DNA from 2 places in the Staphylococcus muscae genome. Region 1 is predicted to be linked to the other one. Evidence: riboswitches for the same ligand, from Rfam matches in the RefSeq annotation. Region 1 holds a riboswitch; the other holds the start of a gene.
What was found. Region 1 has a riboswitch for FMN ahead of ribD (bifunctional diaminohydroxyphosphoribosylaminopyrimidine deaminase/5-amino-6-(5-phosphoribosylamino)uracil reductase RibD). Riboswitches for the same ligand answer to the same signal wherever they lie in the genome.
Positions count from the first base shown of each region.

Region 1 (7,588 bases):
AATAAGTACCTGTGTTGTTTTAATATAAGTGACTAAATCTTCAATAGTAATCATATACAAACCGTGTGTTTCTTTGAAAATTTGTAAGTCGTCACCTCTTGCCATTGTGCCATCTTCATTCATAATTTCACAGATGACGCCTGCTGGTTTTGCACCTGTTAATTTTGCGAGCTCAACAGCAGCTTCAGTGTGTCCACGGCGTCCTAACACACCTTGTTCATGTGCAATGAGTGGGAAAACATGACCTGGTCGATTAAATGTTGCCGCTGATGATTGATTGGCAATCAATGCACGTGCTGTCTGCGTACGTTCAAATGCACTAATCCCCGTTGTAGAATCAACATGATCAATGCTAACCGTAAACGCAGTAGAATGTGGATCTGTATTATTTTTTACCATTGCATCAATTCCCACCTGCTCTGCAATCGTTCGATCGATTGGGCAACAGATAAGTCCACGTCCATAGCGTGCCATAAAATTGATAGTATCATCATGCATCCATTCCGTAATGGCAAGTAAATCGCCTTCATTCTCTCTATCCTGATCATCACAAACAATGATTGATTCACCATTTTTTAAAGCAATTAATGCGTCTTCTATTTTATCAAAATGCATAATAAACCCTCCTTGAATACTATACGATCCTAAAAACCTGCTTGTAATAAACGATCCAAAGATACACCATCATTCTGTCGCGTAATATTTTCTACATATTTGAATAGCATATCTGTTTCTAAATGAACAGGATCTCCTTGTCGTTTCGTCGATAAAATCGTAGCTTTACGTGTTTCAGGAATTAAGTGAATATCAAAACTTGTTGCTTCTTTTTTGAAAACTGTTAAACTGACACCGTCCACAGCGATCGATCCTTGTGGAATCATTTGTTTTAGGATATGGTGGGGTGCTTTGATTGTATAGATCCATTCATTTTGAGACTGCTTAATATTGAGAATGACACCTTTATCATCGACATGTCCCTGCACAAAGTGTCCACCTAACCTTCCAGTGGCAAGTAGTGCACGTTCCAGATTGACGGGTTGACCGCTAGACAGTTCTGCTAAGTATGTTTTGTTTTCCGTTCCCGTGATGACTTGTACCGTAAATGTAGATGTATCAAATCTCACAACCGTTAAACATGTGCCATTCACACTAATGGAGTCACCAATATTCATATCACTTAATATCTTTTCACATTGAATCGTTAATTCAGTCGTAGGGTTTTGTTTTTTTATTGATTGAATAGTGCCAACTTCTTCTACGATACCTGTAAACATGACATCACATCCTTTTCATTTGCAATTTGATGTCAGTATCTATCATTTCAGAGTGGACAATTTCAAAATTCGCAAGTTGGTCAAGTGGCGTTACACCATCTGTTTGAAAATATTGATATTTCCCTTGACCACCTATTATTTTCGGGGCTAAATAAAGGATGAAGGTTGAAATAAATTCTGAAGTTAAAAATTGTGAAGTTAGTTTTGGTCCAGCTTCTACAAGGATACGGCCAAAACCTTTTTTATATAAATCGTGTAAAATAGTTTTTACATCTGTTGATGGTAGATATACGACGTGTACATGGTCTAATGGCGACACGAATGACTCATTGTCAGTATATATGTAGACCGGCGCAAGTTGATCATGAAACATTGCTGCCTGCCAATCGATGTGCCCTGAATTTGTCATGACGATACGTGCAGGATGGCGTCCTTCAGGCAATCGTACAGTCAGACTTGGATCATCCGCTTCTAATGTACCATTACCTGTAATAATAGCATCGTGCATATGTCTCAATTGGAACACATCATCTTTGACAGCTTTTGACGTAATCCATTTACTTTGTTGATGATCGGTTGCCTGCTTACCATCTAAACTCGCACTTACCTTTACAGTCACGATTGGCACTTCAGTAGTTTTAGATGCAAAAAATGATGCATACAACTTATCTGCGCGCGGATGTGGTGTATATTGAACGTCAATGCCTTTCTCTGCCATCATCTCGTGTCCAGTTGCTGGAAGTGTGATATCTCTTGCAGCATAAACAACCTTTTGAATACCCGTTTCAATGATTTTTGCTGCACATGGCGGTGTCGCACCGTAATGTGAACAAGGTTCTAAAGAGACGTATATTGTTGCTCCTGCTACATTTTGAGCACCTGCCATATCAATGGCTTGAATCTCGGCATGTTTGTCACCTTTTTTAAGATGCGCACCCATCCCTATAATTCGGCCCTCTTTAACAATCACTGCGCCAACAGGTGGATTAACACCCGTTTGGCCTTCTACCATTTCAGCTAAACGAATCGCATGTTCTAAATAATATTTCATTGTCATCACCTCAAATCAATAAACAAAAAACCACTCGAAAAATTTTAAGATTCGAGTGGTCGGTTTTATACTTATACTGTATACCAAAATACAGCGATAAATTCAGTAAATTTGCCATCACTAAATAAGCAATAGTTTCGTGTTGTAAAAACACAAGCTATGCATGTCATGGTCTACTGATCATTCTTCCTCCCATCCAGACTTTTACTGTCGGCTCTAGATTCTCACTAGATCAGCCATAGAGTACAAATTCAATGTTCTCTACGGGTCGCAGGCTTAAATTACTGCCGGTTGGGATTTCCACCCAGCCCCGAAAGAATATCATTATGAAATTGTTTGAGATTCAAGATACGACACAGCAGTTGTTCGATAACAACAACTGTTCGACTTTAGCTTAACGCATTTTGACAATGTTGACAATTCATTTGCAATCAATATTTTGTTGGATTGTTTTACAATTTCATAAAAATTATAAAGAAACACCGACAAACAATAATATCTATTCAACGTTGATGTTTACGTATTTGATAAGTTCAAAAACTATAACTAATCTGCATCATATTCTTCTTCTAGTTGCGCATAGAGCTGTGTCACACTTTTAACAGCTTGCTGTACAATCATTGTGACACCATTGCGTTCAAAATTAACGCCATTTGTCATTTGGCCAAATGCACGTAAATTCGACAATGTTCCATAACGTGGACTGATGACTTCGTTACTTTCTGATACGATTTGAATGCCACCAATCGGATGTGCTTGAACAATTTGTTTATTCGCCATATTTAATAATAAACCATCTGACGCATCTAACTGGCTCAACTTTTTCTTAGGTCCAGTTGCATTTATGATCACATCCACTATCATAGCTTGGTGTTCTGTTTCAAACTGCAATTGGTACTGACCATTCACACGTGTTGCTTTCTCGAGTCCTGCGTAAACTCTTAATTTATTACTTTCAATCTCATCAATAATAAATTGTGCAGTATCTCTTGGCATCGGATTCATATTCTCTTTAAAATATTGGTAATAACGTTCGAGAAATAATTGCTGGTCATCATTCGTTAAACTATTCCAAATCCAGTTCATGTTGTCTTTAAGCTCCATTAGAAAGCTTTGTAATAACCCCAAAGATTCTGGATGTGCCAAATCATATTGCAAATCTTTTACAACATTTCCTGTTCTCCGATGGATCAAAGATTTAAACGGTATATTTAAAGCATCGCATTCCTTTCTGAACAATTCTTTCAATATATCTAAAGGAATATTCCCCATGTGATTTTGTTTTATGTCATCGAATATCTCTTTCGTCATATATTGCAGAGTTACAGTCACCATCTCACCACGTACACTTGGCAATTGCCCACCTCGACTTGCCAAAACAAGCGTTTGGTCGTGATGGTTTAATACATAACGAATTACATCCAAACTTGCCAATCCAGTTCCAATCACAGCCACTTTATCATGCGAACTGACTTCATCTAATGTGCGGTATGCTGGATATGGTTCATAGATATATTTCGGACTTCCCTTCAAGTGATAGGGATCATTATATGAGAATGTTCCAGTTGATAGAAAAACATAATCATAAATAGTACTACGTCCTTCATGTTCATCAGTCTGTACAATTATTTTTTTCACTGAAATTTCTTTCTCTTCTTCAACTACACCGATCTGTGTCACTTCATGTGGAATGACATGAATATTGTCATAACGCTTCACATATTGATCAAGATAACTTTTCATATAATGTCCAAATACATAACGCGGCAAATATTCAGCATCTCCATAATCAAAATCGTCTTGTGACGCATACCACTCCCGAAATTCTTTCATATTATCAAGGTTTAGAGACAACATATCGACTGGGACATTGATTAATAAATCTTCACTGTCATTTTGAAAAGGTTCTCCTTGTCCCATGTTCTTTCTATTGTCATAGATGTCTACTTCTAAATGCTCAAACATCTCGTGCTTTACAAGCTGTCTTAATATGCTGACACCAGCAGTTCCCATTCCAACTATTGCTACTTTCATCATAATCACCTTCATTATTTCATTTCATCATGTTATACCCTATTTCTTGTCAAATTGTGCATTATTAGATTAATAGTATTCCCCTCCCATTTTGATAGCCAGTTTCTCATGTTATACTTGAAAGAGATTTGAACAATATTAAAAACCGTATCATCCTATAATTACTATAAATACAAGTGACCGAAGTTATTTGAAGTGAAAATAAATTTCATCAAAATTATTCACTTCTAGTTACCTTTACTAAACAGGACAATGATGTCTTACGTCTATATATTATACAAAACATTAAAAACGGGGTGTTTTCATGTTAAAATTTTTATTTAAAGTTTTGATTTCAACAGCTATCTTATTTTTCACACTTGGACGTAAAAACAAAGCGCAATAAAGCTTCTATCGCTTTATTGCGCTTTGTTACTATTAATAATTATGACCGTCTTTATGTTTTGAATCATCTTTGTAGACATACCAATTGAAATACTTACCTTCTGTCTTCAAATCATTATAGAAGTCAGCAATAATGGTCGCATTACTCTTTGCCCAGTTAATATCTGTCGCATATTGATGTTCACCGGGATCTTTAGGATTCCATCTCATACTATACAAAGTATTTTGATCTTCGTGTGATAAGTAATGATCGTGGATAAATTTCGCTCCACCATCGATTGCTTTTTCAGGTGTATCCCATCCTTGTTTCTTCGCATATTCAGCACCTGTTTTAATTGGGTCTTCGTCCAATGCACCGACACCGTAGAAGTTATAATACTTCTTACCATCGATTTCTACACCATTCGATAACTCTGATACAACTGATCCTGTTTCTAATAATGCATGTGAAATCAAGTAAATCTCATTCACATGCTGTTTTTTGGCAGCTTTGATAAAGTCATCTGTATGGTTTAAAAGAGTCGGATGTTCATATAACATACGCTTGATTCTATTTTTATCAATGCCTTGATACTTAGATAAATCTAAAAATTGATATTTTTGACGTTTATCATCCATAAATACAGAACTATCCATTGCTTCTTTAATTTCTGCATCGGACGCATCACGCCAGTTCGTATTATCTTTATTTGAAACTTGTTGACTTGTATAATTGTTAATCTGTTTTTTTGCGGCTGCTTCCAATGTAACATCTAATGTTTCCACTGATTCGACTTGTTCAACTGGTTCAAAGAATATTTGATCTTTTATCATGTTGAAAAAAGTATAGGCTGCTAAAACAGTGATAACAAAGAAAACTACAATCGCTATGATTGAACTTTTGTTATGTTGTTTCATTGATACACCTCTTCAGAATGTACTGAGTAATAGTGACTACACACTCGAATACAAATTTTAACATTATCTTATATTTTTCACAATTCGAATGGGTGGTTGTCACATATTCATAAAAGAACAGTAATCTCTATGTAATTATTTCATAGCGCACTGCATCATCAAAACTTTGAATACATCATCTCTGATTCACATTCCAAAACTTTATAAAGGTCTCTGATAATCCATTAAAATGTAACTCATCGCTTGGGAACGACTTTTATAATAATACGGTGTTAAATCCACTGTCCCCTCAATCTCACCATCACGATACATCATTTCCCGTTGAATATTATTAATCATAATAAAGTCAGCGTTGTCACGAATCTTATCTAAATCTTCGTTGCGTGCAAAGAAATGTACCAAGTTGAAATGTTCATAATCCATTACAATTCCTCCATCTTATTCCCGTCATAAAAATATCGAAATCCGTAGAAATGCACCTTTTATTATAATTTTAAGCTTATTTATTGGTAATAATCAATGTTTAAATCATAAAATAACATATATGGACAGATGCAACAATTTTTCAGCTATGATAATAATCATTTGACCGGTCAAAAATTTCAAGGAGGTCATCAATTTGAACTTTGATGATATTTTTCAACGCTATCACAAATATATTCATTATTTGTTGCATTCCTATCATATACGCTATCATTACGACGACTATTTCCAACTTTTGTTAATACGGCTTTGGGAACTCCATTTATCTTTTGATACAACACGTGAATCGAGCCTTCATGCTTTTATTACCTATCGACTCAAATACTATCTTATTGATCTTTTGCGTAAACAAGATCGCCTTCCCAAATTAGAAAATATCGACACTGCAACTGAACCCGCATCGTACGAGAGTGATCTGCTCTTTTCAATTAAGCAATGGTCATTACAACTTCCATATGTGCATCGTCACTGGCTTTATCTCTATCTTCAAGGCTATACACAGTTAGAAATAGCATCCATTCTAAACCGCTCTCCCACATCTATCAAAAATTATAAAAAAGCGACCCTCAAAGCATTGCGCCATTCATATTTCAACGAATACTAGGAGGATACACTGTGCAAACATATTCAAATATTGCCTTTGAATCATTATTATTTATCAAGACATCTCATCAAATAGATCAACGTCTTGAGTTATACTTTTTGACGCATAAAACACACACAACATTAACATTATCTAAATTAATGAAGCATATTTTAAAGTCGCATCATAAACATAGTTACACACAAAAAGAACTGACACATCAACATCTCGGTATTCATCATCTCACACCGATATACATCTCACCACAGCTCATATTATGCCCTCTGCAATCACATCGTGCACCTATCCAATATATTATCAATATGTCTCACGTGATTGGTATGTCTTCTCAAAAGTCTGATACGATCATCGTATTCAAACAAAACCATCGAATTACAGTACCTTATCCATTAACTGTATGTTTAAAACAATGGAAAGCTGCACAAATTCTCTCACAAGTACCCGATATTTAGTTTACTTTATTGAACTTATAATCTACTAAACGCTTTGTAAAATAAGCATTGGCTATTTTCATCAATATAATGCCAAGAACCATCAATACTAAACCACCTACTAAAGCAGTGATCACAGTCCCAGTTGACAACGATACTTGAGGATGAATAAAGTAATTGACTGCATTTAAACTTAATAGCATACCTGTAATCAGAACGCCGAGCAAGAAAATATTTCCGATAAACAACCCTAACAGCGTTGTGTACAAATGTCCTGACCCCAGCACTCTTGATTTAAAAATATGTTCTTTCAAATAAAAACTGGCAAATCGGCCTGGTGTTTTAAATTTTTCTTGAATGCTTGCGATATGTTCATCTGTCAGTAATTCTGCTAACTTTGCCTTCTCTTTACGGTTTAAATACCACAATT
Region 1 covers NZ_CP027848.1:737,361-744,948, forward strand. The annotation lists gene ribA (GTP cyclohydrolase II) at 1-615, opposite strand, end outside; gene C7J88_RS03520 (riboflavin synthase) at 645-1,274, opposite strand; gene ribD (bifunctional diaminohydroxyphosphoribosylaminopyrimidine deaminase/5-amino-6-(5-phosphoribosylamino)uracil reductase RibD) at 1,279-2,325, opposite strand; FMN riboswitch at 2,506-2,647, opposite strand; gene C7J88_RS03530 (FAD/NAD(P)-binding protein) at 2,872-4,359, opposite strand; gene sagB (peptidoglycan release complex glucosaminidase SagB) at 4,777-5,640, opposite strand; gene C7J88_RS03540 (hypothetical protein) at 5,842-6,063, opposite strand; gene C7J88_RS03545 (sigma-70 family RNA polymerase sigma factor) at 6,260-6,727, shown strand; gene C7J88_RS03550 (competence protein ComK) at 6,739-7,179, shown strand; gene C7J88_RS03555 (hypothetical protein) at 7,176-7,588, opposite strand, start outside.

Region 2 (7,588 bases), 210 kb from region 1:
AGTTTTTGAAAAGGTTGTTGTGCATAAAATGCTAAAAAACTTTGAAAGTCTTGCGTTAAATAATCATAATAATTCTTTAAATGATGTCGCATAAAAAGATCTAAGATATGATCATGGATCGTATTTTCAGTGAGTTGTGTTTGCTGTGCGACTTCAGGAACAGACAGCCCATGAAGTAATAGAGACTTCGTTCGAAATAACGTGTAACTAAGTTGGTCAGATGCCAGACATTGATGCAATATCGGATACGCTTCCTTTTCAGAAAGTAACTGGTAAATCGTCAACAAATCTATGTAATGTGTGATGAATAAACGATCATCATCTATTTGATGAAGCTGTCCAACTTGCTTCATTGTATACATTGTTTCATCATAACCTGTTAAAAAATAATGTGCGATACTTCCTTTGTGTTCAGCATTCAATGTTTTGAACAGCGTGAATATTTCTCGTTTTACATGTCCATTAAGCTGTTTGTTTTGAATCATCGTATAAATATTGCGAACTCGCTGGTGAATTTCAGTATGAGATGTTAATGGTGCAAACTTCATATTGTCATGTTGTGCATGAGACAATGTTTGGATCAGAAGTTGCAATGTAGCAAATGAATGTTGTAACATAAAATATGTTACGGATGATGATGTAGGTAGCGTCACCTCTTCGTTTGTAGATGCTGCTACAATTGTTTCAAAATCATCAAATGATAAGTTAGGGGCACACCCATAAAAGCTCATTACATTTAGAGATGTCGCATCAAAAAAGGTTTGATGCGTCTTTTTACCTGTGATAATATTATATATGCTTTTTTTATTTTTGTTGGGACTTGCATGTTGATATATATAAGCAATGATTGATCTCATGTTGATCACCTCAATAATAAAACGTATATATTGAAAATTTAAGAAATCCAAACTACAATGAAATTATAATGTTAGTCTGGCACTTTGAAAAGGGAGGCGAAAAATTTGGCTAAGTATACGATTGTTGATATGGATACTTGTATCGCATGTGGTGCTTGTGGTGCAGCTGCCCCGGATATCTATGACTATGACGATGAAGGAATCGCTTATGTTATTTTAGATGATAACCAAGGCACAACGCCTGTACCGGAAGAACTGTATGAAGATTTAGAGGACGCTTTTGAAGGCTGCCCTACTGACTCTATCAAAGTTGAAGAAGAAACTTTTGATGGCGATGCATTAAAATTCGAATAATATAATTTATGCGTATTGTACACTACATTGCGCTAAATTTAAATAGATAAGCAAACAAAAAAACGGTGTCATTGCGCACCGTTTTTTGTTTGCTTATTTTATATTTTAAGGACATGCTTCAGTCTTTTATATAGCAAGATAAATAACAATGAAACGACGAATCCTTTTATAATATTAAACGGTATTATACCCGCTGTGATAATTATTTTTAAATTTGTCGCAATGTCTGCCAAATTCATAATCATGCCATATAAAGGTAAGAGTACAAAGTAATTCATAATACTCAGTACAACTGTCATAACTAATGTACCTGCTGCCAGACCTATTAGCATGCTGCGTGTAGATGGCTTATAGCGATGAATACCATATGCAGTGAGTAGTAAACTACTACCAGCAATAAAGTTCGCAACCGGGCCGACTGGATCAGCAAGATAGAAAAAGAAGTTCAGTAAGTTTTTAATGAATTCTACGAGTATTCCCGCAATCGGTCCTAATGTAAATGTTGCAAGTAATGCTGGAACATCACTAAAATCAAGTGTTAAATAAGGGGGTAAAAATGGTAATGGAAATTTGATAAACATCAGAATCACCGAAATACCACTTAAAATACCGACAATAATCAATTGTCGTGTTTGTTTCGTCTGTTGCATGATATAAATGTCTCCTTTTCTGACTTTCATCTTTCACGAATAGGAGGCATTTGCGCAACACAAAGAAACCTCCATCTTCTCCCATCCAGACTGTTACTGTCGGCTCTAGAATTGCACTAGATCAGCCATAAATAAAAAATTTATGGGTCGCAGGCTTAAAAATTACTGCCGGTAGGGAATTACACCCAACCCCGAAGATGAAATAATCAATAATTTTATTTATCATCAGTTTAACGAATCACATCAATAAATACAATATAGTTGTTTGGCTAAGTCGTCACTAAAAAAGTAGCAAGTGTCAAAAAACTCTCTTCTTACCGTTATTTATACAGTCGATAAGAAGAGAGGTCTATTTTAGCTATGCATTTGTATACTTAGGAAGTTTAATTGTAAAGGTTGTCCCCTTACCTACTTCACTTGATACATTGATTTTACCGTGATGTGCTTCGATAATCATTCTCGTAATAAAGAGACCAAGACCTGTTCCTTCTTTCCCTCTTTTACGTGCAGCATCTACTTTATAGAAACGTTCAAACACCCTTTCCAAGTGTTCAGGAGATATACCTACACCTGTATCTTTGACAGTTAAAATTTGATGTGTGGTCGTTTCTTCAGCTTGTATTGAAATTAAATCTCCCGGTCTTGTATAACGAGATGCATTATCGACAAGATTCGTCAGTACTTGTTCCATACGATCGAAATCATAATCCCATTGATCGTCCATTATGCCATCTGTTTGGAAGTCTAATGTCAATGCAAGTTCATTCGCTTGTTGACGATATTTTGTTGCCATTTTTTGAATCAATTCCGACATCGGACGTGCTTCTTTTGTGATATTAATACCGTCTGCATCAATCTTTGCGACATCCAGCAGCTCATTAACTAATCGACTTAAACGTTTTGTTTCATCTAAAACAATGAGTAAAAATTCATGAATGTCTTCAGGTTCTGTCACGATCCCGTCTACAATGGATTCAGTATAACCTTGTAACAGTGAAATCGGTGTGCGAAGTTCATGAGAAACGCTCGCAATAAAATCTTTCTTCATTTGCTCCATATGATGTTCTCGTGTCATATCTCTAATAATAACAACAAGACCACTTTCTTTATTCGATTGAATTTGATCAATATAACTCATGACAACAGCGTAATGTTTTTGATTAATTTCATATTCACGATATTCTGTTTTTTGGCTTTCAAAGGTATCATTTATTTGCGTATCAAATAATATTTTGTGATCTAAATTCATATCGAGCATCATTTTATGTGCCAAATGATTCGATAAGATAATATGACGTTTATGATTAATCCCTAAAACTCCTTGTGCCATAGAATTAATCAATGTGTCTCTAATATTTTTAGAGCTAGTAATGTCATCAATATGATTTTGGATATTGTGACTCATCTGATTAAATGCACTCGCAAGTTCACCAATCTCATCTTTTGTTTGGACATGGACTTGTTTGTCATATCGTCCCTTTGCTACCTCCAGTGCTTGTTCCTTAAATTGACGCAATGGATTTGTAATGCGAGACGACAAGAAGAATGCGAAAATAGTCGAAATAATTAAGAAGATGACTGCAGTAATTAAAATAATAATTGCTATCACGTTATTCGTATCAGAAATACTTCTCAAATCCTCATATATATAGATGACAGACTTATGACCATCACGATCTAATGTTGGATAGCCAAGCAGTAAATATGATTTCTTCTGTCCATCAAGCTTGATTGTTACATGTTTTATAACCTTTTTATGTGTGAGTTTTACATTATTGAGATCATCATCATTCTTAATAAACTTTAGCATCGCCTTTTTTTCGGGATGCTTCGATATGGCATTGTTTTTTTCTGGTAAGATGATGACACCTTTACTACCTTCTAACAACATCTCACTATGATTAATCGCCATTTGACGATTCTCACTCTTTTCTATGATGGCACTAATACTTTCAGCGTTATTGTATAAAGATTGTTCTGTATTTTGCGTGAAATAATATTGAATAAATGTAATCAGTGCTGCACTTAATAAAATTAAAACTGTCGTTACTATTAATATAATAGTTAACCACAGTTTTATTACGACGCTATTTAGACGTTTCATCCGATTGTGAAACCTCAAATTTATAACCTACGCCCCAAACAGTTTGAATCATAGATGCAGCTTCTGTTGAAACACGATTTAATTTTTCACGCAAACGCTTAACATGTGTATCGACAGTACGTAAATCACCATAAAATTCGTAGTGCCAAACTTCTTTCAATAACTGTTCTCGATCAAACACTTTATTCGGTGTTTTTGCAAGGAAAATCAACAACTCATATTCCTTTGGTGTAAGGTTCACAGGTGTGCCATCTGCTAATACCTTATGTGCATCATTATCAATTGTTAGATGCTCAAACTCAATCATATCACGAGCGTGTGGTTCGTTTTGCTCTGCAGTTGCAGATTGCGTACGACGAAGTAGTGCTTTAAGACGCAGAACGACTTCACGTGGAGAGAATGGTTTGACAATGTAGTCATCTGCTCCAGACTCAAACCCTTCCACACGATTGTTCTCTTCACCTTTTGCTGTCAACATAATGATTGGCGTATCTTTTGTTTCACGAAGACGAGTTGCGACTTCTAGGCCATCCATTTCTGGCAACATTAAGTCTAACAAGATACACGCATAATCATATTTTGTTGCTAGTTCAAAGGCTTCACGACCATCGCTTGCCTCAGCTACTTCATATCCTTCTCTCTCAAGAAATAGCCTTAATAACTTTCTGATACGGTCTTCATCATCAACGACTAATATTTCCTTAGTCACAAGACATACCTCCCACTTATGTTGAATTTAAACTGAATTCAATGCCTATTATATCATATTGTGATTGACACTTGATAATAAAATTATGAGTCTATACGCTTTTAAAAATATCAATTATCAATCTTGCATACAAATAAATCGATGTCATCTTCTGTTTATAAAAAAGAGCATCTCTCATACTACAATTGTAGTATGAGAGATGCTGAATAATAGTTAATAATATCTTATTGCGCACTACTTTGTGCGAGTTGACGTAGCGTTTTTACTTCGTGTGGAGAAAGGACGCGCCCCTCACCTGCACCTAGTCCTTTTAATGTCAATGGGCCGAATGTTATGCGAGAAAGTTTGTTCACTTTAAAGCCAAAATGCTCAAACATACGACGGACCTGACGATTACGCCCTTCTGTTATAGTAATCTCAACGAGCGATGTATTCTTCTCTTTGTTTTGTTTTTTTACTTTAACTTGTGCAGGTTGTGTTTTACCATCCTCTAACACAATGCCCTTTTCAAGCTCCTTCACTTGTTCTCGCAAAATATATCCTTCGATCTTTGCGATATATGTTTTAGGGATTTTATATTTTGGATGTGTCATCAAATTTGTAAACTCCCCATCATTGGTTAAGAGTAATAAGCCTGATGTGTCATAATCAAGGCGTCCAACAGGATAGATGCGTGTTTCTAAATCATCGAAATAATCCGTGACGACTTTGCGACCTCGATCGTCAGACACACTTGTGATGACTTGTGTTGGTTTATAGAATAAAATATACAACTTATCTTCTAGTTCTAATGGTACGCCTTCAACAGATACTTCATCTGATGGACGGACCTTTGTTCCTAATTCTGTGACTGTTTTGCCATTCACTTGTACTTTACCTTCTTGTATTAAGGTCTCAGCTTTACGGCGTGACGTGTAGCCACTATTTGCGATGCGTTTTTGTAAACGTTCTAACTCTTTACTCATATGTTGTTTTGTCCTTTCTGGTTAACAAGATTACTAAAAAATGATTCAATTTCTTCGGTTTCTTCGTCAGTTGTTGGTAAGTCATCGAGATGATTCAAGCCAAAAACATTTAAAAACAAATCAGTTGTGTATAATTGCTGCCCTCTCACATCGGGTTGTTGTTTCGGTTCGACCAAACCTTTGGCTATGAGTGTTTTCACAGGACCATCAGAAGCAATACCACGTATCAATTCAATGTCACTTCGTGTGACTGGTTGGTTATATGCAATAATCGCCAATACTTCCATCGAAGCTTGAGACAACTTTGTGGACACTTTATTCAAAATGAGTGATTCAATATAAGGTTCCATTTCTTTTTCTGTTGTCAGTACATACGTATTGCCATATTTTTGAACTGTGAGACCAGGCAATGATAATGATGCCATTGCTTCTGCTAAAGTTGCTTCATCAATGTTTAATGAACTGATTAGTTGTTCCGCTTCAATACCATCTTCTCCAACTGTATAGAGCAAAGCAGTAATTGCCGCATTAAGATTGTGTGCCATAATTGACTCCTTTTGTGATTTCAATATTGTGAAATGCTTCAATTTGTTGAAGTTGTATCATGCCTGTTTTTGCCATTTCTAGCAACGCTAAAAAATATGTGACAACGTGTTCTATGGACTCATTAAATGTAAATAGATCAAAAAAAGTAACGGTTTCTCGTTGATCGAGTTGATGATAGATGCGATCTGTGGATTGTTGAATCGTAAATGTTTCTTTTTGTATATCAACACTTTTTGGTTTTTTGAGTGCAATACGGTGCTTCATTTTTTGATAAGCAACGATTAATTTTGTTAAATCAATGTGTGTTCCTTCTGGTATTCGTTCAGTCAACTCATATTTTGAAAGATCCGTAGCGGTTTTCGTATAGTAATGACTGCGTGCTTCTCTCTTGTCATTTAACATCTCGGCATATTCTTTATAATTTTGATATTCTAACAACTTACCTACTAACGCTTCACGTGGGTCTTCATCAACCAGTTCATCAGCTGAATGATCTGGGAGTAACAGTTGACTTTTAATCATGAGCAGTTCAGAAGCCATTACTAAATATTCACTTGCAACGTTAATATCTAATTGTTTCATCGCATGAACATACTGCATATATTGTTCAGTCAATGCATTCATCGGGATATCATAAATATCAATTTCAAATTGTTGAATTAAATGGAGCAATAAATCCAAAGGCCCATTAAAGGCGTCTAATTTTACTTCATACATGTTAAAGCCTCTCTAATTTTGCATGTTAAGTGCATCTTACCAAAAATTATTATAGCATGTTTATGAGTGAGAATAAATTTTTGGAGTGATTGCTGTGCAAGACGCACTATTAACATTTTATTATCAGTTTCATACAAAGCAACATTATTTTTTATGTCATGACATTTTGGAAGATGCATGGAAACAACAAAATCACTATACAAAAGACGACTTTGTTGTCGGTTTGATTTTATTTGCGACTGCGTCTTATCATTATCGACGTTGTAACTTAAAAGGTGCGTTGCGTACTTTCAAAAAGTCTATAAAAATTATCAATCAATATGCGGATGAAAGTATTGCGTCATATGGTTTACAACCGAATGCATTTCGGAAACAAATACAACAATTATGTACCGACATTGAGCAAGAAAAGTGCTTTAGACCGATTGAATTGCCATTGTTAAAAGAGATGGAGCAATCTATAAAGAGCACTTACAACGATTATGTGGTAAATACGACCATTGTTGACACACCAGACATTATGCATTATCACCGACTTCGAGATCGAACACCTGTGATTGATGCGCGTGAGAAAGCATTAAGATTACGTCGTATGCATGGAAACAACAAGAAAGACTAGTAAACGAAAAGTGCCGTCGCAAACTTTTGTTTACTAGTCTTTGAGTATAATAGCGTCATTCTATGCT
Region 2 covers NZ_CP027848.1:522,402-529,989, reverse strand. The annotation lists gene C7J88_RS02550 (helix-turn-helix domain-containing protein) at 1-731, opposite strand, end outside; gene C7J88_RS02545 (ferredoxin) at 963-1,211, shown strand; gene C7J88_RS02540 (ECF transporter S component) at 1,310-1,861, opposite strand; FMN riboswitch at 1,931-2,064, opposite strand; gene C7J88_RS02535 (ATP-binding protein) at 2,220-3,965, opposite strand; gene C7J88_RS02530 (response regulator) at 3,949-4,674, opposite strand; gene C7J88_RS02525 (pseudouridine synthase) at 4,899-5,639, opposite strand; gene scpB (SMC-Scp complex subunit ScpB) at 5,636-6,184, opposite strand; gene C7J88_RS02515 (segregation and condensation protein A) at 6,168-6,902, opposite strand; gene C7J88_RS02510 (DUF309 domain-containing protein) at 6,997-7,521, shown strand; gene xerD (site-specific tyrosine recombinase XerD) at 7,582-7,588, opposite strand, start outside.
Region 2: linked by a shared signal. The riboswitch ahead of C7J88_RS02540 (ECF transporter S component) and the one ahead of ribD (bifunctional diaminohydroxyphosphoribosylaminopyrimidine deaminase/5-amino-6-(5-phosphoribosylamino)uracil reductase RibD) in region 1 are both predicted to bind FMN.